DNA from 3 places in the Corynebacterium sp. 2571A genome. Region 2 is predicted to be linked to each of the others. Evidence: predicted binding sites of a transcription regulator. Region 2 holds the regulator's gene; each other region holds the start of a gene.
What was found. Region 2 encodes LexA, which represses DNA repair genes until DNA is damaged. Its sites were predicted from a motif close to CGAACANNTGTTCG; they were not measured.
Positions count from the first base shown of each region.

Region 1: a site for LexA is predicted at 2,545-2,558, ahead of QQS53_RS01150 (DUF222 domain-containing protein). Genes of this name have one in related genera too.
Region 3: a site for LexA is predicted at 3,198-3,211, ahead of QQS53_RS02560 (HNH endonuclease signature motif containing protein). Genes of this name have one in related genera too.

Region 1 covers NZ_JASTTE010000001.1:211,205-218,540, reverse strand. Annotated here, with positions in the region: gene QQS53_RS01160 (alpha/beta hydrolase) at 1-828, shown strand, start outside; gene QQS53_RS01155 (M1 family metallopeptidase) at 915-2,411, shown strand; gene QQS53_RS01150 (DUF222 domain-containing protein) at 2,651-4,225, shown strand; gene rfbB (dTDP-glucose 4,6-dehydratase) at 4,478-5,476, shown strand; gene rfbD (dTDP-4-dehydrorhamnose reductase) at 5,583-6,953, shown strand; gene rfbA (glucose-1-phosphate thymidylyltransferase RfbA) at 6,965-7,336, shown strand, end outside.
Region 2 covers NZ_JASTTE010000004.1:10,118-17,453, reverse strand. Annotated here, with positions in the region: gene hrpA (ATP-dependent RNA helicase HrpA) at 1-2,627, shown strand, start outside; gene nrdR (transcriptional regulator NrdR) at 2,643-3,101, opposite strand; gene QQS53_RS08775 (hypothetical protein) at 3,222-3,668, opposite strand; gene lexA (transcriptional repressor LexA) at 3,924-4,628, shown strand; gene QQS53_RS08765 (DeoR/GlpR family DNA-binding transcription regulator) at 4,885-5,667, shown strand; gene ptsP (phosphoenolpyruvate--protein phosphotransferase) at 5,770-7,336, opposite strand, start outside.
Region 3 covers NZ_JASTTE010000001.1:514,577-521,912, reverse strand. Annotated here, with positions in the region: gene QQS53_RS02575 (NRAMP family divalent metal transporter) at 1-674, opposite strand, end outside; gene QQS53_RS02570 (RNase H family protein) at 1,196-2,446, shown strand; gene QQS53_RS02565 (YdcF family protein) at 2,511-3,035, opposite strand; gene QQS53_RS02560 (HNH endonuclease signature motif containing protein) at 3,235-4,782, shown strand; gene purE (5-(carboxyamino)imidazole ribonucleotide mutase) at 4,881-5,420, opposite strand; gene QQS53_RS02550 (5-(carboxyamino)imidazole ribonucleotide synthase) at 5,625-6,833, opposite strand; gene QQS53_RS02545 (hypothetical protein) at 6,984-7,336, opposite strand, start outside.

The sequences.
Region 1 (7,336 bases), on a different contig from region 2:
GTCATCCCGGCGGGCGAACCCAACCGCCCCACCATCTACCTGCTCAACGGTGCCGGCAGCGCCGAGCAGGACGCGGACTGGCTGTCCAAGGCCCAGACCGTCGACTTCTACGCCGACAAGAAGGTCAACGTCGTCATCCCACAGGCCGGCGCCTTCTCCTACTACACCGACTGGGAGCAGACCCCGAACGGCAAGTACCTGCAGGGCCCGCAGAAGTGGGAGACCTTCCTGACCAAGGAGCTGCCGGGCTCCATCGAGTCCCGCCTGCAGGCCAACAACAAGCGCGCCATCGCCGGCATGTCCATGTCCGCGACCTCCTCGCTGCTGCTGGCCCAGCACAACCAGGGCTTCTACGACGCCGTCGGCTCCTTCGCCGGCTGCGCCGCCACCGCTTACCCGATGGAATACGAGTTCCTGCGCCTGACCGTCAACCGGGGCGGCGGCCAGCCGGAGCAGATGTGGGGCCGCCAGGGCTCCGCCAACAACCGCTACAACGACGCCCTGATGAACTCGGAGAAGCTGCGCGGCGCCAAGCTCTACATCTCCTCCGGTTCCGGCCTGGCTGATGAGACCGCCATGCCCAGCTACCTGCAGTCCAAGGGCGCTAGCCAGGCTGAGGCCGCCGTCGGCTCCGCCGTCAACCAGGTCGAGGGCGGCGTCATCGAGGCCGGCGTCAACCACTGCACCCACAACCTCAAGGCCAAGCTGGACTCCCAGAAGATCCCGGCGACCTACAACTTCCGCAACGCCGGCGTCCACAACTGGACCGGCTGGCGCGAGGACCTGGAGAAGTCCTGGGCCACCTTCTGGCAGGCCTTCTACAACTAACGCGGTGTTCTAAGCGCGAGCTGTAAGGCCGGTTTTCGGACTGGCTCCAGGGGCTTCCTGCAAGGGCGGTAGAATTAGCATCTATCATGATGCTTTCTTCTACCGCCCTTTCTGCTGTTTCTGGTTCTCCTGCTGGTCCTGGTTCTCCTGCGGGCTCCGGTGCTGTTGCGGGCTCCGGTGCTGTTGCGGGCTCCGGTGCTGTTGCGGGCTCCGGTGCTGTTGCGGGCTCCGGTGCTGTTGTTGGCGCAGGGTCTGCCCCTAACGCCACCCGGGACCCGTACACCAAGGTTGACTACAACCTGGGGTTTCGGGTGCGTCACTACCAGCTGGAGCTGGACTACAAGGTCGAGCCCAACCTGCTGTCTGCGCAGGCCACGCTAACCATCGAGGTGGGCGAGGAAGACCTGAACGCCCTGCAGCTCGACCTGGGGCCGGCGATGGCGGTACGCCGCGTCAGCTGCCCTGCGGGCCCAAGGGTGGCCCGCTTTAAGACCTCGGGCGGCAAGCTGCGGATTTCGTTTGCCGAGCCGGTGGCATCGGGGGCAGAAATCACGCTGGCAATCCGCTACGGCGGCAACCCGCGGCCCATCGCCAGCCCCTGGGGGGAAATCGGCTGGGAGGAGACCGAGTCCGGTTCCCTGGTCGCCAGCCAGCCCAACGGGGCGCCGAGCTGGTTCCCGTGCGACGACCACCCGAGCCAGAAGGCCACCTTCGACCTCGCCATCACGGCCGACGACCCCTTCACCGTCGTCGCCAACGGCACGCTGGTCGACAAGGCCACGGCGGGATCGTCGCGGACGGTGTGGCACTACCGCATCGATAAGCCTATGGCTACCTACCTGGCGACGGTGCAGGTGGGCGAGTTCAGCGAGTTCCGCCTGGGCCCTAACACCGTGGCGTACGCGCCGGCGAACCTGCGCGAACAGGTGGCTGAGGAATTCGGGCGCCAGCAGGAGATGCTCGATTTCCTGGCCGAGACCTTCGGGCCGTACCCCTTCCCCGACTACCGCGTGGTCGTCACCGAAGACGATCTGGAAATCCCGCTGGAGGCGCAGGGTATTTCCATCTTTGGCTCCAACCACGTGCGCGGCGACCACGCCTTTGAGCGGCTCATCTTCCACGAGCTTTCCCACCAGTGGTTCGGCAACGCGGTGGGCCTTAGCCGCTGGCAGGACATCTGGCTCAACGAGGGTTTCGCCTGCTACTGCGAGTGGCTCTGGGGCGAGCACGCCGGCCAGTCCACGGCCCACGATGCCGCCCACTCCCACTACTCGGTCCTCTCCCGCAAGCCCCACGACCTCCTGCTGGCCGACCCCGGCACCCGCGACATGTTCGACGACCGCGTCTACAAGCGCGGCGCCCTGTTCATCCACTCCCTGCGGCGCCTGCTTGGCGATGCCACCTTCTTCCCCCTCGTCCGCTCCTACCTCGCCGATAACCTGCACGGGAACGTGGTTGCGCAGGACTTCTGGGAGGCTCTGACGGGGGCTGTTAAGGATGCTTCCGGGGTTTCTGTTGCGGACGTGGAGGGCCTCTGGAATCAGTGGCTGAACGAGCGGGAGTTGCCGCGATTCCCGAAGTAGTTGGTGCTGCTGGGAGCTGGTTGATTGGGCCTTGTACGGCTGGGTCTTTGGGTCGTATTTGGCTGGGTTGGCCACCTATTTTAGTTGCGCCTTAAACTAAGCCAGCTCTGCCGAACAGGCACTTTAAAAAATTCGAACATATTTTCTTTTTTACTGTTGACACGGGCTTTTTCTTCGATATACTAGAACACGTAAGCGAATAAAGGTTCTACACGACGGTTCCTTAGGGGGTGACCGCCATGACTGACCAGCACGACGAAATCCTAGCAACGCTCAAAGAAATCTCTGGCTCCATGGAGCGGTTACGCTCCCTGATGAAGAATCCCGAAGACCTGTCGTTTGGACGTCTTCACCGCGGCTTCGAAGCCTTCGAATACGCCTTCAACAACAAGACCGTCATCGATGGCGCCTTCGCCTTCCTCGCTGAACGCGACGACGCCGGCCGCCAGGTCGGCTCATCCAAGGCCATCGACTACCTCATGGCGCGCCTCGGTCTGGACTTTGCCACCGCGCGCGATCGGCTCGAGACCGGCCGTGATCTGTTCAGTCCCCTCGATGAGGCCGCACCCACTCCGGAACCGACTCCCCTGCCCGACGACGTCCAGGCTGTCAGCGATGAGGAACGCGCCCGCCAGCAGGCGGCCGACGCGGAAGCGCAGCGTCGGGCACAGGCGGAAAAGGAAGCTGAGGAGCGTCGCCGCAAGCGCCTCCTGGAGGACGGCCAGACCACTAGCGCCAAGGTGCTCGCGATGATTGAATCGGAGCTCAAACACCTCAACCGGCACGCCACCCCGGGCCACAAGCAGCTGCGCGAGCAGGCTCTGGAAAAGGCAAAGGACACCTCGCTGCACACGCTGCGGGACTGGCTGCGCAAGCAGATTAAGAACGCCAACCTCACCGCCCGTACCCCGGAAGGCACCAAGGATAAGGACGCCGCCTACAAGAAGCGCCGGTTAGTCCTATCCAACCCGGATGCCGACGGAGGCGTGCACGTCCGCGGCTACCTAGACCCCGCCACCGCCGCGCTCGTCAAGAACGCTCTGGCGAACGCACGCAACGCGGACAACGCCGCTTTGAAGGAAAGCGGGCTGGACCAAGAGGACAAGCGCACCTTCCAGGAGCGCAACGTGGACCACCTGCGCTACATCTGCCGGCGCTACCTGTCCTCCAAGGACCAGTCCACGGGCGGCGCCGCGGGCCTTCTGGTCACCCTCACCATGGATGACCTTGAGAATATGACCGGCGAGAGCCGCTTCCCGACGACCGCGGGAATCTCGGTCAGCCCGCTCGACCTTCTCCGCATGGGGCTCGCCGAGCACGACTTCCTCTGTCTCCTCGACCCCCACGGCTTCCCGCTCGAGCTGGCGCGCAACAAGCGCACGGCAAGCCTCTGGCAAAAGATTGCCCTGGCCGCCTCCGAGCTGGTGTGCACCCACCCGGACTGCAACCGGGCCTGGGTTGACTGCGACGTCCACCACGTCATCGCCTGGGCCTTGGGAGGAGATACCGACATCTCCAATCTCACGCTCCGGTGCCGACGCCACCACGTGGACAACAACGACTTCCGGGATGGCGCCAACAACATGGGCCACGCCGACAGGTCCCCCGAGACCAGGCGTACCGGCCACCGGGCCGGGCCGGGGCAACCGCTGCGGTTCAACGAATCGCCCGCGGCCCAGCAATCGTGCGGCCATAAGGTCCGCCACCGGGGTGCTCCACCCACTGGCACTAGTCCCGGACCCCGTGCCGGTTCCGCCTCGGGCGGCGAGGCTCCCCCGCCAGACCCGCACAGCCAGGCTCCGTTGTTTAGTTAAGATGTTGTCCCTGTTCACCCTCCCCTGCCAAGGGCACGCCCGTGTGTCCTGGCGGGGATTCACGCGTGCCTCGGCTCCTGAGGCTTTTGGGGGCTCCTCGGGGCTGTTCGGCACTGTCCGGCACTGTCCGGGGCTGCTTGGGGCTGTTCGGTGCAGCTTGGGTCTACTGGGCTGCTTGGGTCTACTGGGCTGCTCGTGGTGAGAAATTGCGGTGGCAGACTCCGAGGCAACCGCTGAAGTAGGATGGTGACCATTATGTCTACGTTGCTCGTGACCGGCGGGGCCGGCTTCATCGGTTCCAATTTCGTCCGGCTGACCCTAGCGGAAACCGACTACTCGGTGGTGGTCCTCGACAAGCTGACCTACGCGGGAAACCGCGCCAACATCGCCGATCTGGAGGGCGACCGCTGCTCCTTCGTCCAGGGCGACATCGCGGACGCGGAACTGGTCAACCAGCTCATGCGGGACGTTGACGCGGTGGTTCACTTTGCGGCCGAATCCCATAACGACAACTCCCTGCGCGACCCGTCACCGTTCATCCAGACCAACCTGGTGGGGACTTTTACCCTGCTGGAGGCCGCCCGCGCCCGCGGGACCCGCTTCCACCACGTTTCTACCGACGAGGTCTTCGGCGATCTGGAGATTGGGGCCGACACGCGGTTTACGGAATCGACGGCGTATCAGCCATCGTCGCCGTACTCGGCATCGAAGGCGGGATCCGATCACCTGGTGCGCGCCTGGGCGCGGTCCTTCGGCCTGCCCGTGACGGTGTCGAATTGCTCGAACAATTACGGCCCCTACCAGCACATCGAGAAGTTCATTCCCCGCCAGATCACGAACATCCTGTCCGGCCTGCGCCCGAAGCTGTACGGCACCGGGGAGCAGGTGCGCGACTGGATCCACGTCGACGACCACAACCGGGCCGTGATCGACATCCTGGAACGCGGCCGACTGGGCGAGACCTACAACATCGGCGCCGACCAACCCGACACCAGCAACCTGCAGGTCATGGAAACCATCTGCGAATTGATGGGGGCCGACGGCTTCGACCACGTGGCGGACCGCCCCGGACACGACCAGCGCTACGCCATGGACGCGACCAAGCTGCGCACCGAACTGGGCTGGGCCCCGCGGTTCACGGATCTGCGCGCCGGCCTGGAAGACACCATCGCGTGGTACGCCGACAACCGTGACTGGTGGGAGGCCAGCAAGCAGGACGTCGAGGCCGGCTACGCCCGGCAGGGACAGTAGGATCGGCCAGGGTCTAGCAAGCAGGTCTAACAAGCAGGCCTAAAACGTAGATCCAAAACCCAGACCCAAGACCAGACTTAATAACCAGGAACCACGAAAGGACAGAATGGACATTCGCACCACGGGCATCGAGGGGCTCCTCATTGTGGACTTGGACGTCCACGGGGATGACCGGGGCTGGTTCAAGGAGAACTGGCAGCGGGAGAAGATGGTGGCGGCCGGCCTCCCCGACTTCGCACCGGTCCAAAACAACGTGTCCTTCAACGCGACCGCCGGGGTGACCCGGGGCCTGCACGCCGAGCCCTGGGACAAGCTGGTCTCTGTCGCCTACGGCAAGGTCTTCGGGGCCTGGTGCGATTTGCGGGAAGGATCCGATACCTACGGCGAGTTGGTCACCACCGAGATTGGCCCCGACACGGCCGTCTTCGTCCCCCGCGGGGTGGCCAACGGCTTCCAGGCCCTGGAGCCGACCGCCTATTCCTACCTGGTCAACGATCACTGGTCCCCGGAGGCGTCTTACCCGGCCGTCAACCTCGACCTGGTGGACTGGCCGCTGGAGCCGACCGAGATCTCCGACAAGGACGGGGCCCACCCGCAACTTTCCGAGGCGACCCCGATGCCCCCGCGCAAGGTCCTGGTCACCGGCGCCGACGGGCAGCTGGGGCGCGCCCTCCAGCGGATCCTGCCCCACGCCGAGTTCGCCACCCGCGCCGATCTCGACATCACCGACCCCCACCTCGCCGAGGCCCGCCGCTGGCGCGACTATTCCGCGATCATCAACTGCGCCGCCTACAACGACGTCGACGGGGCCGAGCGCGATCGCGCGGCCGCCTGGGCCGTCAACGCGCAGGCGGTGGCGCGGCTGGCCGGCATCGCTAGCGCCCACAACCTGACCCTGGTGCACGTCAGCAGCGACTATATTTTCGACGGCACCGAGAAGGTCCACTCCGAGCAGGAGGAAGTGAGCCCGCTGAGCGTGTATGGGGCATCGAAGGCGGCTGGCGATGCCGCCGCCCAGGCCACCGCCCGCCATTACGTGGTGCGCACCAGCTGGGTATTCGGCGACGGCAACAACTTCGTCGAGGCCATGCGCGGCCTCGCCCTGCGCGGGGTGGAGCCCGAGGTGGTTGCCGATCAGCGCGGCCGCCCCACCTTCGCTGAGGACCTGGCCAAGGCCATCAAGCACTTGCTGGACTCCGGGGCCGAGTACGGCGTCTACAACGTCACCAACACGGGCGACACCGTCGGGCGCGACGAGCTGGCGATGGCCACCTTCATCGGCATAGGGCACGATCCGGCCGAGGTCCACCCGACCACCACAGATCACTTCGCCCAGCCCGGCGCGGCCCCGCGCCCGGCCGAGTCGACCCTCGATTTGAGCAAGCTGGAGGCCACCGGCTTCCGGCCCCAGAACTGGCGGGCCGCCCTGGCCCTCTACCTGGCGTTGTACCCGGCCGCCGGGGAAGCGGAAAGCTAGACTTTTAAAGCATGAAAGGCATCATCCTGGCCGGCGGTTCCGGCACGCGGCTCTACCCCATCACCCAGGGGATCTCTAAGCAGCTCATGCCGATCTACGACAAGCCGATGGTCTACTACCCGCTGTCCACCCTGATCCAGGCGGGCATCCGGGAGATCCTCATCATCACCACCCCGGAGGATTCCGCCTCCTTCCAGCGCCTGTTAGGCGACGGATCCCAGCTGGGCCTCATGCTCTCCTACGCAGTCCAGCCCCGACCCGAGGGCCTGGCGCAGGCCTTCATCATCGGCGAGGATTTCATCGGCGGCGACGACGTCGCCCTCGTTTTGGGCGACAACATCTTCGACGGCCACGGCTTCAGCAGCGCCCTGCCCGAGTGCCGG
Region 2 (7,336 bases):
CGGACCCGGAGATCCTGCGCACCAACCTGGCCAGCGTCATCCTGCAGATGATTTCCCTGCGGCTGGGCGATATCTCCCGCTTCCCCTTCGTGCAGCCGCCGGCGGACAAGGCAGTGCGCGACGGTATCGCCCTGCTCAACGAACTCGGCGCCTTGGGCACGGCCGACGACAACGGACTGCCCACGCTGACCAAGACCGGCGCCACGCTGGCGCGCATCCCGGTGGATCCGCGCATGGCCCGGATGCTAGTGGAGGCCCACAAGCTGGGCTGCCTGCACGATGTCATCATCATCGTGGCGGCCATGACCATCCAGGACGTCCGCGAGCGCCCCTTAGAAAAGCAGGCCCAGGCCGACCAGGCGCACGCGCGGTTCAAGGACAAGACCTCGGATTTCTTAAGCCAGCTCAAGCTGTGGGACTACATCAAAGACTCCCGCAACGAAAAGTCCGGCAACGCCTTCCGCAAACAGATGAAGGCGGAATACCTGCACTACATGCGCATCCGCGAGTGGTTCGACCTGGTGCGCCAGCTGCGCGAGGTAGCCAAGCAGCTCAAGTGGACCGCGCAGGAATCCGGCAAGCGGGCCGATAACGCCATCCACCAGGCGCTGCTGTCCGGCTTGCTGTCCAATATCGGCGCCCGCGACGGCAACTCCAAGGAGTTCCACGGCGCCCGCAACACGCGTTTTATGGTCTTCCCCGGCTCCGCGCTGGCGAAGAAGCCGCCGGAGTTCGTCATGGCCGCCGAGCTGGTGGAGACCTCCCGGCTGTGGGCGCGCGATGTCGCCCAGATCGATCCCGCCTGGGTCGAGCGCTTGGCCTCCGGACTGCTCAAGCACAGCTATTCCGACCCGGTCTGGTCCACCAAGCGGGCCACGGCGATGGTCAAGCAGAAATCGACGCTCTACGGCGTGCCGGTGGTCCACGACCGCTCGGTGCCCTACCACCGCGTCGACCAGGCCGCGGCCCGGGACCTGTTCATCCGGCACGCGCTCATCGGCGGCGAGTGGAATACCCACCATTCCTTCTTCCACGACAACGTCGCCAAGCTCGACAAGGCGGCCGAGTACGAGGACAAAGCCCGCCGCCGCGGCCTGGTAGCGGACGAGGACGCCCTCTTTGCCTTCTACGACGAGCGCCTGCCCGCCAATATCACCAGCGGCAAGTACTTCGACTCCTGGTGGAAGAAGGAGCACCGCGCCCACCCCGCGCTGCTGGACTTCGATCCGAAAGCGCTGGTCAATGACGACGATAACCGCGTGACCGAGGAGGACTTCCCCGATACCTGGCGCGCCGGCGACGTGGAGCTGGACCTGTCGTACCACTTCAGCCCCGGCGATCCCATGGACGGCGTGACCATCCAGGTGCCGGTGCCCATGCTGGCCGGCCTGGACACGACCGGCTTCGATTGGCTGGTGCCGGGCCTGCGCTTAGAGCTGGTCACCGAGCTCATCCGCAGCCTGCCGAAGGCCCTGCGGCGCACGGTGGTGCCCGCCCCGGAGTTCGCGGAGCGCGCCCTGGACAAGCTGGTCCCCTACGCGAGCCCGATCACGGAGCAGCTCGCCGATGTCCTGCGCGAGCTCGGCGGCCAAGGCATCAACGCCGTGGATTTCCGCCCGCAGACGCTGCCCGACCACCTCTGCATGAACTACGCGGCCATCGATAAGCGGGGCAAGGTCATCGACTCCGACCGCGATCTTTCCGCGCTGGTGCACCGCCAGGCCGGCTCCATCCGCTCCTCCGTGGCCAAGGCCAGCCGCACCTCCTCCTCACCCGCGGTAAAGGAATGGCGCGCCGATAACCTGGGCGACATCGACGACGAGATCCGCACCACGGTGGACGGCCACGAGGTCACCGCCTACCCGGCGCTGGTCGCCACGAAGGACGGAGTCGAGGTCAAGGTCCACCCCACCAAGGCCGCGGCCGATGCCGCCATGCTGACCACGACGCTGACCTTGCTCATGCGCGAGATCACCGTCAACCCGCGCCCCATGGTCAAGGGCCTGCCCTTGCAGCAACGCGTGGCCATCGACAACTACCCGCACGGCGGCGCCGAGGGCCTGGTCTCCGACGCCCGCGTGGCCGCCATCCGCGATCTCATGCTGGAGGCCGGCGGCCCGGTGCGCTCCCCGGAGGAATTCGACCAGCTGCGCAAAAAGGTTGCCCCGGCGGTTCCCGGGCGCGTGCGGCAGATGGTCGTCGCCATCGCCCCGGGCCTGGTCGAATACGGCCGCGTCACCCACGAGCTCAACAAGTGGACCGGCCCGGCCATTGACGACATTCGCGCCCAGCTGGATTTCCTGCTTCCCCCGCAGGCGATCACGAAAAACGGCATCGAGCACCTGCGGCACCTGCCGCGCTACCTGCAGGCCGTGCGCATCCGCTTGGAGGAGATGAACCTGGATCCGGACAAGGACGCGGACCGCCAGGCCGAGGTCGAAGAGGCCAAGGCCTACCTCAACAATCGCCTGCGTTCCCTGCCGGCCGGCCGCTCCAAGACCAAGGCGGTGCGCGAGATCTACTGGATGATCGAGGAACTCCGGGTCTCCCTGTTCGCCCAGCGCCTCGGCACCGCGCACGCGGTGTCCCTGCGGCGCATCCAAAAGGCGGTCGATAAGCTAGCCTAGCGCGGCAGCGGGAGCCTAAAAACTGCTGCGGTCGCGGCGCTTCATCAGGCGGATCTCCGACTCGAAATCGTCCGCGCTGTCGAAGGACTTATACACGGAGGCAAAGCGCAGGTACGCCACCTCATCGAGGTCGCGCAGCGGGTCGAGGATGGCAAGGCCAATATCGTTGGCGTTGATCTGGGAGCTGCCGTGGCTGCGCACGGTCTCCTCCACCTCCTGGGCTAGGCGCTTGAGCGCGTCGTCTGAGACGTCGCGGCCCTGGCAGGCGCGGCGCACGCCGCGGATCAGCTTGTCGCGGCTGAAGGGCTCGGACAGCCCGTTGCGCTTAACCACGGACAGCACCGCCTTTTCGACCGTGGTGAAACGGCCCCGGCACGAAGAACACTCGCGCCGGCGGCGGATGGACGCACCCGCGTCAACGACGCGGGAATCAATAACGCGTGACTGCTCGTGGTGACAAAATGGGCAATACAATGTGGCTCGCTCCCCGTATCTTTCTAGCTTTCCGGCTCAATCCGCCACCGCAGATAAAGCGGATGCGCTACCAGTCTACTGCGCCGGAGCGCGCCTCAACCGGCCGGGCGAGCCCGCCTACTAGTTCAGGGTCGCCTGCTGGGTCACGGCGCTGTCCGTCGTGCCCAGGGAACCGGCCGCATCCGTGCCGTCGACCAGGCCCATGCCCGCCGCCAACGTGCCCAGGAAGACGGCGAATCCGAACACAGCACCGAGCGCGTAGTTGCCCTTCTGGCGCGCCTGCTCAGTAACGGCGCCGCGCGGCTGCCCTGCGAAATCCTCGGCACTCAACGCGGGCTGCGAACGACGGTCTGTTCGATTATCTAGCGTGAGGGTTCGAGAATAACGCTCACTCGTGCCGGCCGGCCCGCCTCCCGGCCAGCCGGCGTTGGGGTTGCGGTTTCCGGAAAAGGGGGCGGAAGGCTCCCACACCGCGGCCGCGGGGACCACGGAAGGCGCGAGGGCGCCGGAGCGGTAAGCTGCATGTTCGGTGTTAGCAATACGGCGGTCATCAAATGCGAGAGTCATAGTAATCTTTCCTTTCTTGGTGCCACCGAGTCTAAATCTGGACCCCGACATGGCGCCGGCTTTTCTTCGTTCGAATGTTCGAATTAGGTTCTGTGTTCGATTTATAGCAGGCTTCCCAGAGTTTGTCTAGCGCGCGGTCGAAGATCTCGAACATTTGTACTTTTCGTGCTAGAAATGAAGGTAGGAATTTACGCGGGCCCGCAGTGCCTGTGACCGACTATCCGACCTGCCAACCAACTTGGAGAGTTAAAGACCATGGCCCGACCCAGCAAATCCTCACAGAAGCCCACCCTGGACTCCTTGAGTGCCCGCCAGCGGCGCATCCTCGAGGTCATTCACGACGCCGTGCTCCTGCGCGGCTACCCGCCGAGCATCCGCGAGATCGGTGACGCGGCCGGCCTCCAGTCCACCTCCTCGGTGGCCTATCAGCTCAAGCAGCTGGAGGAAAAGGGCTTCCTGCGGCGCGATCCCAACAAGCCGCGTGCGGTCGACGTTCGCCACCTCAACACTGAGAAGGAAGACGCGAAGGCCGAGAAGGCCAGCAAGTCCGCCGAGCTCCCCCAGACCCCGCCGGACGCGGGCCAGGTCAGCTACATCCCCGTCGTCGGGCGCATTGCCGCCGGGACCCCCATCACGGCCGAAGAAAACATCGACACCTATTACCCCATGCCGGACGAGGTCGTCGGCGGCGGGGACCTCTACATGCTGCAGGTCGTAGGCGACTCCATGCGGGACGCCGGCATCCTCGACGGGGATTGGGTCATCGTTCGCTCGCAGTCCACGGCCGAGGAAGGCGACTTCGTCGCGGCCCTACTGGACGGCGAGGAGGCAACCGTCAAGGAATTCCACCGCGACTCCACCGGCGTCTGGCTGCTGCCGCACAATGACGCTTACTCCCCCATCAACGGGGACGAATCAGAAATCATGGGCAAGGTCGTCTCCGTGATGCGCAAGCTTTAATTCCCCGGAACATCCCGCGTTATTCCCCCTTTCTGAGGTAATCAGGCATGCAAAATCTCACGCCGTGTGTGTGATCCCGGGTCCGGTTTGTCCGATCTACCTCAAGAGATACCCAAGCAGCCCAAGAATCGGGCGCTTGGGTTGTTCTGTTTGTGTTTGCCCACGCGGTTTTTCTGAGACAATTTGAGTAGACCCATTTCACCGTGTGCGCTAACCCATCAGCGTGCGTACCCACGGACCGAGGAGAACTACCCCCATGTATGCAGAAGAACGCCGTCGGCAGATTGCGTCCCTCACCGCCGTCGAGGGACGCGTCAATGTCACGGAACTCTCCCACAAATTCAACGTCACCGCAGAAACCATTCGCCGCGACTTGGCCGTTTTGGACCGGGAAGGCGTGGTGCACCGCGTCCACGGCGGCGCGGTGGCCTCGCAGACCTTCCAGACCGCCGAGTTCACCCTCGACACGCGCTCGCGCTCGGCCACGGGGGCAAAGTCCGCGATCGCCGAGGCCGCCCTCGAGTTCCTCCCCGAGACCCCAGGCAGCATCTTCTTGGACGCCGGCACCACCACGAATGCCTTAAGCGACCTGATCGCCGCCAGCCCGCTGGCCAACCAGCTGTCCATCGTGTCCAACAGCTTGCCCATTGCCCTGTCCCTGGCTAATAACGGCATCAAGGACGTCCAGCTGCTGGGCGGTACGGTACGCGGCATTACCCAGGCGGTAGTCGGTGACACCGCCCTGCGCACCATGGCGCTGCTGCGCGCCGACGTCGCCTTCATCGGCACCAACGCCCTGACCCTGGACCACGGCCTGTCCACGGCGGACGCGCAGGAGGCGGCCATCAAGGCCGCGTTCGTCACCAACGCCCGCAAGGTCGTTGTCCTGTGCGACTCTTCCAAGCTGGGCAACGACTATTTGGTCAGCTTTGCCAAGATCTCCGACATCGACGTCGTCATCACGGACTCGGCGGCACCGCAAAGCTTCGTCGACGCGCTACGCGAGCGCGAAATCACGGTCGTCACCGCCGACGCTTAAAGAAGGGCCTTTCCCTCCCTTCCCCCACATACCAAACACCCGGCGCAGGCCCGCAACTTGAAAAGCGGGGCCTGGGCCGGGTGTGATGTTTTTCGGCGGCGTTTAGTTGTCCGCCGCGGGGCGGGAGAATTCCTCGATGAGCTCGCGGACCTTCTCGCGGGCCTCAGAGGGGCCTTCGCAGGACACGGCCGCTGCTGCGATCTTCTGGCAGTCCTCAAAGCTCAGCTCGGCTAGCTGCGCGCCCACGCCGGCAACGGCGGTCGAGGCGGCCGACAGGGAGTTAACGCCCAGGCCGGTGAGCACCGCGGCGAGCATCGGATCCGCGGCGGCCTCGCCGCAGACGCCGACGGGGACGTTGTTGTCGCCGCCGACCACGCAGGTGTGCTGGATAAGCCGCAGCACGGCCGGCTGCCACGGGTCGGTCAGGTACGCCAGCTGCGGCGACAGGCGGTCCGCGGCCATGGTGTACTGGGTCAGGTCGTTCGTGCCGATGGACACGAAGTCGAGGTGCGGCATGATGGTGTCTGCCATCAGGGCGGCGGCGGGGACCTCAATCATCGCGCCCGGAATCAGGTTGCGCTCCCGGCACAGGCCGGCGAACCAACGGGCCTCGTTCGCGGTAGCCACCATCGGCGCCATGACCCAGGTCTGCGCGCCTTCCGGGCGCTGCTCGGCGGCCTGGGCGATGGCGTCCAACTGCCGGGTCAGCAGCGACTCGTTGTCGCGGGCGATACGCAGGCCGCGCACGCCGAGCGCCGGGTTCTCCTCGTCATCGAGGGTGGCGTAGCTAATAGGCTTGTCCGAGCCGGCGTCCAGGGTGCGCACGACGACCTTGCGGTCGCCGAAGGCGTTGAAGACCTTGGCGTAAATTTGGGCCTGCTCGTCGACACTCGGCTCCTCCGAAGCGTTGAGGAAGGACAGCTCGGTGCGGTACAGGCCCACGCCCTCGGCCTGGGTGCCGGCCGCCAGCCGCGCGGCGTTGCCGTCGGCGACGTTGGCCAGCAGCTGCACGCGGTAGCCGTCGTTGGTTTGCGCCGGGCCTTCCCACTGGGCGATCTTGGCGGCCTTGGCCTGGTATTCGGCCACGGCGGCCCGCGAGCTTTCGGAGTCCGCGCCGGTCTCGACCAGCCCGCGGGAACCGTCCACGAACAGCCACTGCCCTGCGGAAAGCTCGCGCAGCTTCGCGCCCGTGGCCACTATGCACGGGATGTCCAGCTGGCGCGCGATGATGGCGGTGTGGCTGGTGGGCCCGCCCAGCTCGGTCACCAGGGCCTTGATCCGGTCGATGTCCAGCGTCGCGGTATCCGCCGGCGCCAGGTCGTCGGCCAGGAGCACGGCCTCGCCCTCGACGTAGGGCAGGCCCGGCTCGTCCTCGCCGCGCAGCTCCGCGATGACGCGATCGCGCACGTCCTTCAGGTCCGTCGTGCGCTCGGCCATGACGCCGCCGGCGGATTCGAACATCGAGACAAACTTGTCCGTGGCGGCGACGACCGCGTATTCCGCGCCATTGCCGCCGCGCACGTTCTTGCGCACCGTCTTGTGCCAGCCCTTGTCCCGCGCCATCGAGGCAGTGGCCTTCAGGACCTCCGCCGCGTGGCCCTCAGCGCTTGCCGCCCGGCCCTCGAGGCGCTGCGCGACGGTTTCCGCGGCCTGTTGGAAGCGCGCAAAC
Region 3 (7,336 bases), on a different contig from region 2:
ACGCGCATGATGCCGGTGATGATGATGCCGGAGACCGAAGTGTAGGTGATGCTCTTGACGTTCTCCACGCCGGAGTAGCCGGTGTCAATCAGGCGGTGCGCGCCCGCGAAGGTGATGTAGCCGCCCACGGTGCCGCCGATGATGGTGGTGATGACAAACGGGTCGATGGTCTCCGGAGCCACGGTGTTCTTCAGAGCCTCGCCCAGCGGGGGCTGGGAGACAATCGCGACGTAGAGCATGAGCAGGATCATGATGGCGCCCAGGGCGGCCACCAGACGGTCCAGGGCCATGCCGGCGCGCTTGGACAGGAAGATGAAGATGGCAATGGCGGAGGCGATGAGGCCGCCCCAGCGGGCGTCCATGCCCAGCATGGCGTTCATGCCCAGGCCGGCGCCGGCGATATTGCCGATGTTAAAGACCAAGCCGCCGAAGAAGACGAAGGCGGCCAGCACCCAGCCGAGCCCCGGCAGGACCGTGTTGGCCAGGGTGTTGGCGCGCATGCCGGACACGCACAGCACGCGCCAGACGTTGAGCTGGATAGCGATGTCCACGAGGATCGACACCGCAATAGCGAACGCGAAGGCCGCGCCCATCTGGACGGTGAAGACGGAGGTCTGGGTCAAAAAGCCCGGGCCGATGGCGGAGGTCGCCATGAGGAACATGGCGCCGGCCATGGCGCCGATCCCCTTCGAGGCCGGAGACTTCTTCTTGGCGCCCGAGGGGGAAGCTGCGGCATCGGCAGCCGGTTGGGCGGTGCCTGCGGCCTGGGCGGAACCCTGGGCGGGGCCCTGGCTGTCGGCCGGGCTGGCGCTCTGGTTGCTGGGGGCGGGGCCCTGGTTGGAGTCCCGGCCTGGGTTAGAGCCGGCGTGAGAAGTGGATTCGGGTGTCTGTGCACTCATTATTTTCCCTCCGCGATATAGGTCACACGGGTTTGTGATGCGCATCATCTTAGGGGGTTGTTGAACAATATGTAAAGGCGAACCCCACCCGCCTAGCCCCGTGGGCATCGTGGGTAGCCCGGGGGAGGCGGCTGTTGGTGGGCTGGGTGGCTGTTTGGTGGGCTGGGCGGCTGTCGGTGGGCTGGGTCGCTGCTGGTGGCTGTTGGTGGGCTGCTGGTGGCTGTTGGTGGGCTGCTGGTGGCTGTTGGTGGGCCCCGGGGAACGGGCCCGGATGCCGGTACGGTTTACTAGTAGGCATGGAACCCGTCGATCTCGCCGCGCTGGTAGGTACAGAATCACGCACTTACCGATCGCGAAAGGTCACCCCGCAGATGCACAACGCGCCGGTGCACGTGGCCATCGCCATGTGGGACATCCCCTGGAAGTCCGCTGCGGAGGGCAAGCTCAACGGGTGGGTCATTGCCGTGGATGCCAAGCCCGGCCCGCGGTTTGTGCGCACCGGGCGGACCACGGAGGAAGACACCGTGGGGCCGGTGATGCGCGACCTCAATGACGCCATCAGCGGCATCCGCAGCTTTAACGGGGCCAAGAAGAAGGTCTGGTGCAACGTCGGCCGCCGGCGCGGGGCGCTGCGCCTAGAGTTAGAAAAGCAGGGCTACCTGGTCACCGGCAGCTTTTCCGAGTACAACCGCGCCTGCCCCCGAGCCAGCAAGCTACGCACCGTCGAGGAGACCAAGGCCAAGCGCGAGGGCAAGCGCAACGGCCAGTCCCCCAAGCGCAAGCCCACTCCCCCGCCCGCCACGGAAGCCCACTGGTGGCCGCAGTTCTCCGACTTTTCTAACGCTAACGATGCCGCCCCCACCCGCATCGCCACCGATGCCTCCTCCGACACCAACATCAAGGGCGCGTCCTGTTTCGTCGCCAGCAACGGCGACTACCAGCTACTCACTCGGCGCACGAAGGCCTCCACCGACGAGCTGGAGCTCGAGGCCCTCACCCTCGCCCTGAAGTACTTGGTGCACACCGATGCCACCGACGTCCTCATCGAGAGCGACAGCCAGGCCGCCCTGCGCGCCGTCGATTACATCACCGGCCAGGGCAAACTCGGCAAGCGCTGGCGCGGCATCCATCCGGGCGCGCTCTCCCGCTTCCAGCAGGCCTGGAAGGACAACCAGGGGCAGCGCAGCATCACCTTCCGGCGCGTCATGGGCCACTCCGGCGACCCCCTCAACCGCGCCGCCGACAAGATCGCCATCATGGGGCTGCGCGCCATCGCCTACCGCCAAAAGGAGGTCCGCGACACCCTGGCGGAGGGCATCGATAAGGCCCTGCAGGAAGCCGCGAAGGACGCCCACAAGCGGGCGGCGTCGCGCCTGCCCGAGTCGGTGACGCGGGGTGCTGGTGGCTCTGGTGCTGGTTCTAGGTCTAGGTCCGGGGCTGGTTCAGGCTCTGGCGCGCGGAATAAGCGGCGTCGGGGCGGGCGACGCGGGGGACGTCGTCGCAGCGGACGCCGGCGCGGCAGTCCGGGCGCGGGTTCTGGGGCCTAGTTTTTGGGGGCTTGCTTGGGGGCCGCTTGAAGGCCGTTTGGGGGCCGTTTGGGGCCGTTCAGGGTTAGTCGGGGCGGCCCTCGAGGCGGTGCCGGAGGCGTCGCCAAGCGATGCGCAGCGCGGAATGCGGCGTCGCGGCGAGCTCGCGGGCATAGTTTTGTAGTTTGTGGCCGTGCGGGGTCGGGGCGGCGACCGTGTGGATGGGAATTTTGAGGTGCCAGGCCCAGAGCCGGGTGCGCAAGATGTGGAAGTTGCTGGTGACGACGGTCATCGTCGAGCCCGGGGGCAGCAAGCGCGCGGAGTTTTCGAGGTTTTCGTTCGTGCTGGTGGCCAGGGGTTCGAGGAGGATGCGCTCCGGGTTGATGCCGTGGGCGGTGAGGTAGTTGTGCATCGGGAGCGCTTCCCCGTGCCCGCTGACCACGATGGGGGCTTGGGGGTGCGCTTGGGCGAGGCGGGCGGCGGTGATGAGACGTGCGCGGAGCAGCGGTTCGGGGCGGCCGGCGGTCGTGCGCGAGCCAAGGACGACGATGGGGGCCGTCGGATCAAGCGTGGGTCGCCCGGAGGCTTTTCCGCCGTCGTTTCTGAACATAAGAATTAGGATACTTGAGGGCATTAGCCGTCCTGTTCGGCGCCGTATATGCCTATTGCTGCCAGAGGTTACCCCCGTTTTACTAACAATGTAACCATCTAGAACAAAGTTGTGCTTTAGGGGTTGCGTGGGGTGGTTGGTTGAATAGGATTGAAGGCGTAAGGAACAAAGGTTCGAGCACCTCAAGGGGGTGAAGATCATGACCAAAGCAACTCAATCCATTGCCGAATGTGTAGCCGAAATCGAACAGGCATACTCACGCCTGCACGCCGCCGTCACGGAGGTGGACTCGGTGTACTTTGGTGAGATCTACCCTTATTTCGAGAAGCTCGCTGCCCTCTCCGGCACCATCACTACTATCGATGCCGCATTTGCGTTCATCGCCGAACGCGACGACGCTGGCCGCCACGTCAACTCCACGCGGGTGATGGACTACCTGATGAACCGGCTGGGGCTGTCCTACGGGGAGGCGAAGGACCGGCTCCGCAACGGGCAGACCATCTTCGGGACCGCTCCCCTGTTAGATCCGCCGCCGTTGCAGGATCCGCAGGAGGATGCTGCAGACTCTGGGGATTCTGGGGAAACTGGGGAAACTGGGGAAACTGGGGATTCCGCGGAGGATGCTCAGGCGGCAGAAGAACGCCGAAAGCATGCCGAGGAGCGCCGCAGGAAGGCCGAAGAAGAGGCTCGTCTCCGCAGGGAGCGCGAGGAAAGGGCCCGCGCTGAGGCGCAGCGCAAGCTGCGGGAGAAGGAAGCGCTCCGCGGCCGCTACCTGGCCATCATTGACCGCGAGCTCAAGCACCTCAACGCCCACGCCACCCCGGGGCCGAACGAGCTGCGCAACAAGGCCATCGACGAGGCGAAGAAGCGGAACCTCAAGGACTTCGCCCAGTGGCTGCGCCGCGAGGTCCGTGCGGCGAATGCCCGCAGCCGGGATCCCTTCGGCAACCGGGACCGGTTTGCCGCCACCCGCAAGCGTCATTTGGAGTTCAGCCCCGCGGACGCCGACGGTGGCGTGCACGTGAGCGGTTACCTGGATGGCGCCACCGCGGCGCTGATGAGCCAGGCGTTTGCACCCGCCACGCGTCCGGGCACCCCGGACCTGCCGCCGGAGGAGGACAAGCGCAACTACCGTCAGCGGATGGCAGACCAGTTCACCGCAATTCTGCAGGAGTACCTCGGCTCGCGCGAGAAGGCGCACCCCGGCCTGGGCTCCATCATCATCTCCGGCACGGTCGATGACTTCGAGAACCTCAAGGCGGATTCCCTGCTGCCGACCAACACCGGGCACTCGCTGACCCCGCTGGACATTATCCGGCTCGGGGCCGCGGCTAGTGATTACCTCTGCATCATGGACTGCGAGGACTTCCAGCCGCTGGCGCTGGGGCGCTCGAAGCGGACGGCGAGCTTCATGCAGAAGCTGGCGCTGATTGCCTCCGAGCTGGTGTGTTCCCACCCCGGGTGCGACCGGGCCGCCAATGCTTGCGATGTCCACCACCTGCAGGCCTGGTACTACGGCGGGGTCACCGACATACACAATCTGACCTTGTTATGCCGCTCCCATCACGTCAACAACAACGACAGACAAGATGGCAGAGGAAACATGGGCCATGCGGCCAGGGATCCGAGAAGCGGAAGGGTCGGGTTCGTCAGGCCCGGAAGTAGCGACGTCGAATGCAATGAATCAGTCGCCGCTCAAGAGGCCGCCGGGTATAAGCTCCGACGGCAAACCGCGGCCGCTAGTTAAAGCGGCGTAGTTAAGACGGCCTAGTTAAAACGGTAGCGAATGCCGGTAGTGGATACTGGAAGTGGATCCTGCCCGCGGCAAGGTCAGTGAGATCCGTGCTAGTCACCCAGCAGTTTCCGGCGGAGGTTTGCGTCCTTTTCCTCCACGGAATCTGCCATGTCCTGCTGGTATTTGCTCATCTTCTCGATCAGCTGGGGGTCGCCCGCGCCCAGGATCCGAACCGCCAGGAGGCCGGCGTTCTTGGCTCCCCCGATAGAGACGGTGGCGACCGGGACCCCGCCCGGCATCTGGACGATGGACAGCAAGGAATCCAGACCGTCGAGCTCCTTCAGGGCCCGCGGGATACCGATGACCGGCAGCGGGGTGGCCGCCGCGACCATGCCCGGCAGGTGGGCCGCTCCGCCCGCGCAGGCGATGATGGCCTGCAAGCCGCGGGTGTGGGCCTGCTTGGCGTAAGCGAGCATCTTCTCCGGAGTGCGGTGGGCGGAGACGACACCGACCTCAAAGGGGACGCCGAATTCGGCCAGCACCTGGGCGGCCGGTTCGACGGTGGGCCAGTCGGAATCGGAACCCATGATGATGCCGACGCGGGCCTGGGTGTTCTCGGTGTTCGCTGCGTTCTCTGGGGTAGCGGTCATGCTGTGGGGCACTCCTTTGTGAGTTTTGGGTTCTGAGCGTTGGGGTTACGGCTGCTGGGTGCTGGGGTTACGGCCGCTGGGTGCTGAGGTTACGGCCGTTGGGTGCTGGGGCTACGCGTTCTGCGGTGCTGGATCCTGGGGGCAGGTTCCGAAGGCTGAGGTGAAGGTACGCCGAGCCCGGAGGAAGCTGCCGGGCCGCGGTGGCTAGTCGTCCCAGCGGGCGTTGACCAGGAAGCCTGCCGCCAGGCGGGCCTCGTGCCGGGTCTGCTCCGCGTCCTGGCCGGTCAGGTTGACGTGGCCGATCTTACGCCCCGGGCGGTGGCCCTTACCGTAGAGGTGGATCTTGGCCTGCGGGAAGCGGCGGTGGACCTCGACGGCGCGCTGGGCCATCGGCATCTCCGGATCCTCCTCGGCGCCCAGGACGTTGGCCATCACGGTGACCGGGGCGGTCGGGGTGGTAGAGCCGAGCGGGTAGTCGATGACGGCCCGCAGGTGCTGCTCGAACTGGGAGGTCACGCAGCCATCCTGGGTCCAGTGGCCGGTGTTGTGGGGGCGCATCGCCAGTTCGTTGATGGCGACGTCCTCCTCGCCGGCATCGTTGGTAAAGGCGAAGAGCTCGACCGCCAGGACGCCGGTGACGCCGAGCGACTCGGCGATCAAGACGCCCAGCTGGGAGGCGCGGGACTCGAGGGCGGAGCTGAGCCCGGGGGCCGGGGCGACCGCCTCGGAGCAGATGCCGTCGCGCTGGACCGACTCTGTGATCGGCCAGGAAGCGGTCTGCCCCGACGGGGTTCGCGCCACCAGGGCGGACAGCTCGCGGGTCAGGGCGACCTTCTTCTCCGCCATCAGCGGGGTGCCGGCCTCCAGCAGCTCGCTAACCAGGTTGACCAGATCCTCCTCGGTGGAGGGGAACCAAACACCCTTGCCGTCGTAGCCGCCGCGGCGGGCCTTCAGGCAGACCTGGCCGGAGGTGGCGGACCAGAAAGAGGAGGCATCGTTAGTGCTGGTGATTTCGGCGAACTCCGGGACCGGGGCGCCGAGCTCCCGCAGGCGGCGGCGCATGACGAGCTTGTCCTGCGCGTTGACCAGGGCGGACGGCACCGGCTGCACGTTGTAGCCGGCCTCGATGAGGGCCTCCAAGTGCTTGTTCGGGACGTGCTCGTGGTCGAAAGTGACCGCGTCCGCGCCCTCGACGGCCCGCAACAGGTCGTCGTAATCGGTGTAGTCGCCCACCACCACGTCGACGCAGACCTGCGCGGCCGACGAATCAGGGCTGCCCGCCAGCAGGCGCAGCGACTGCCCCAGCTCGATGGCGGCGGTCTGCATCATCCGCGCCAGCTGACCGTCACCGATGACGGTGACCACTGGCATACCGGGGGCATGGGCTTGGGGATTTCCAGCTTGTTCACTCACGTTTTCAATCCTAGCGCGGCGCCGGCGGCTCGCGCGTCACCCCAGGAAACCGGGCATGACGGTACCCCAATTTGCTAGTAGCGGGCTGGGTTGCTCCGGGCTGGGTTGCTCCGGGCGGGGTTGCTCCGGGCCTCGCTTGGTTCCCGACCGCTAGCGCCAGATGGGAGACCGCAGCGCTCGCAGCTGATCCCCGATGGCCGCCTCGACCTTCTTGGTCTTCGGCACGTCCGGGAAGTACAGCGCCTGGTCGTAGCCGCGGATCGCCAGCGAAATGCCGCCCCGGCGACGCCGCGCCCCCACGATGTCGCGCAGCGGGATCGAATCCGGCCGGCCACCCAGCCGGGCCGCCCGGGCGATGACCCGCCGGTCCGTGACGATGAAACGCTTCCGGCGAGAACGGATGACCGGCAGCACGAAGCGCCACACGCTGAGCGCGCCCCACAGCACGACCAGCGCGTTGCGCAGGCGCAGGTCCGCCCCCTGCGCGTCCAGCCAGCCGATGG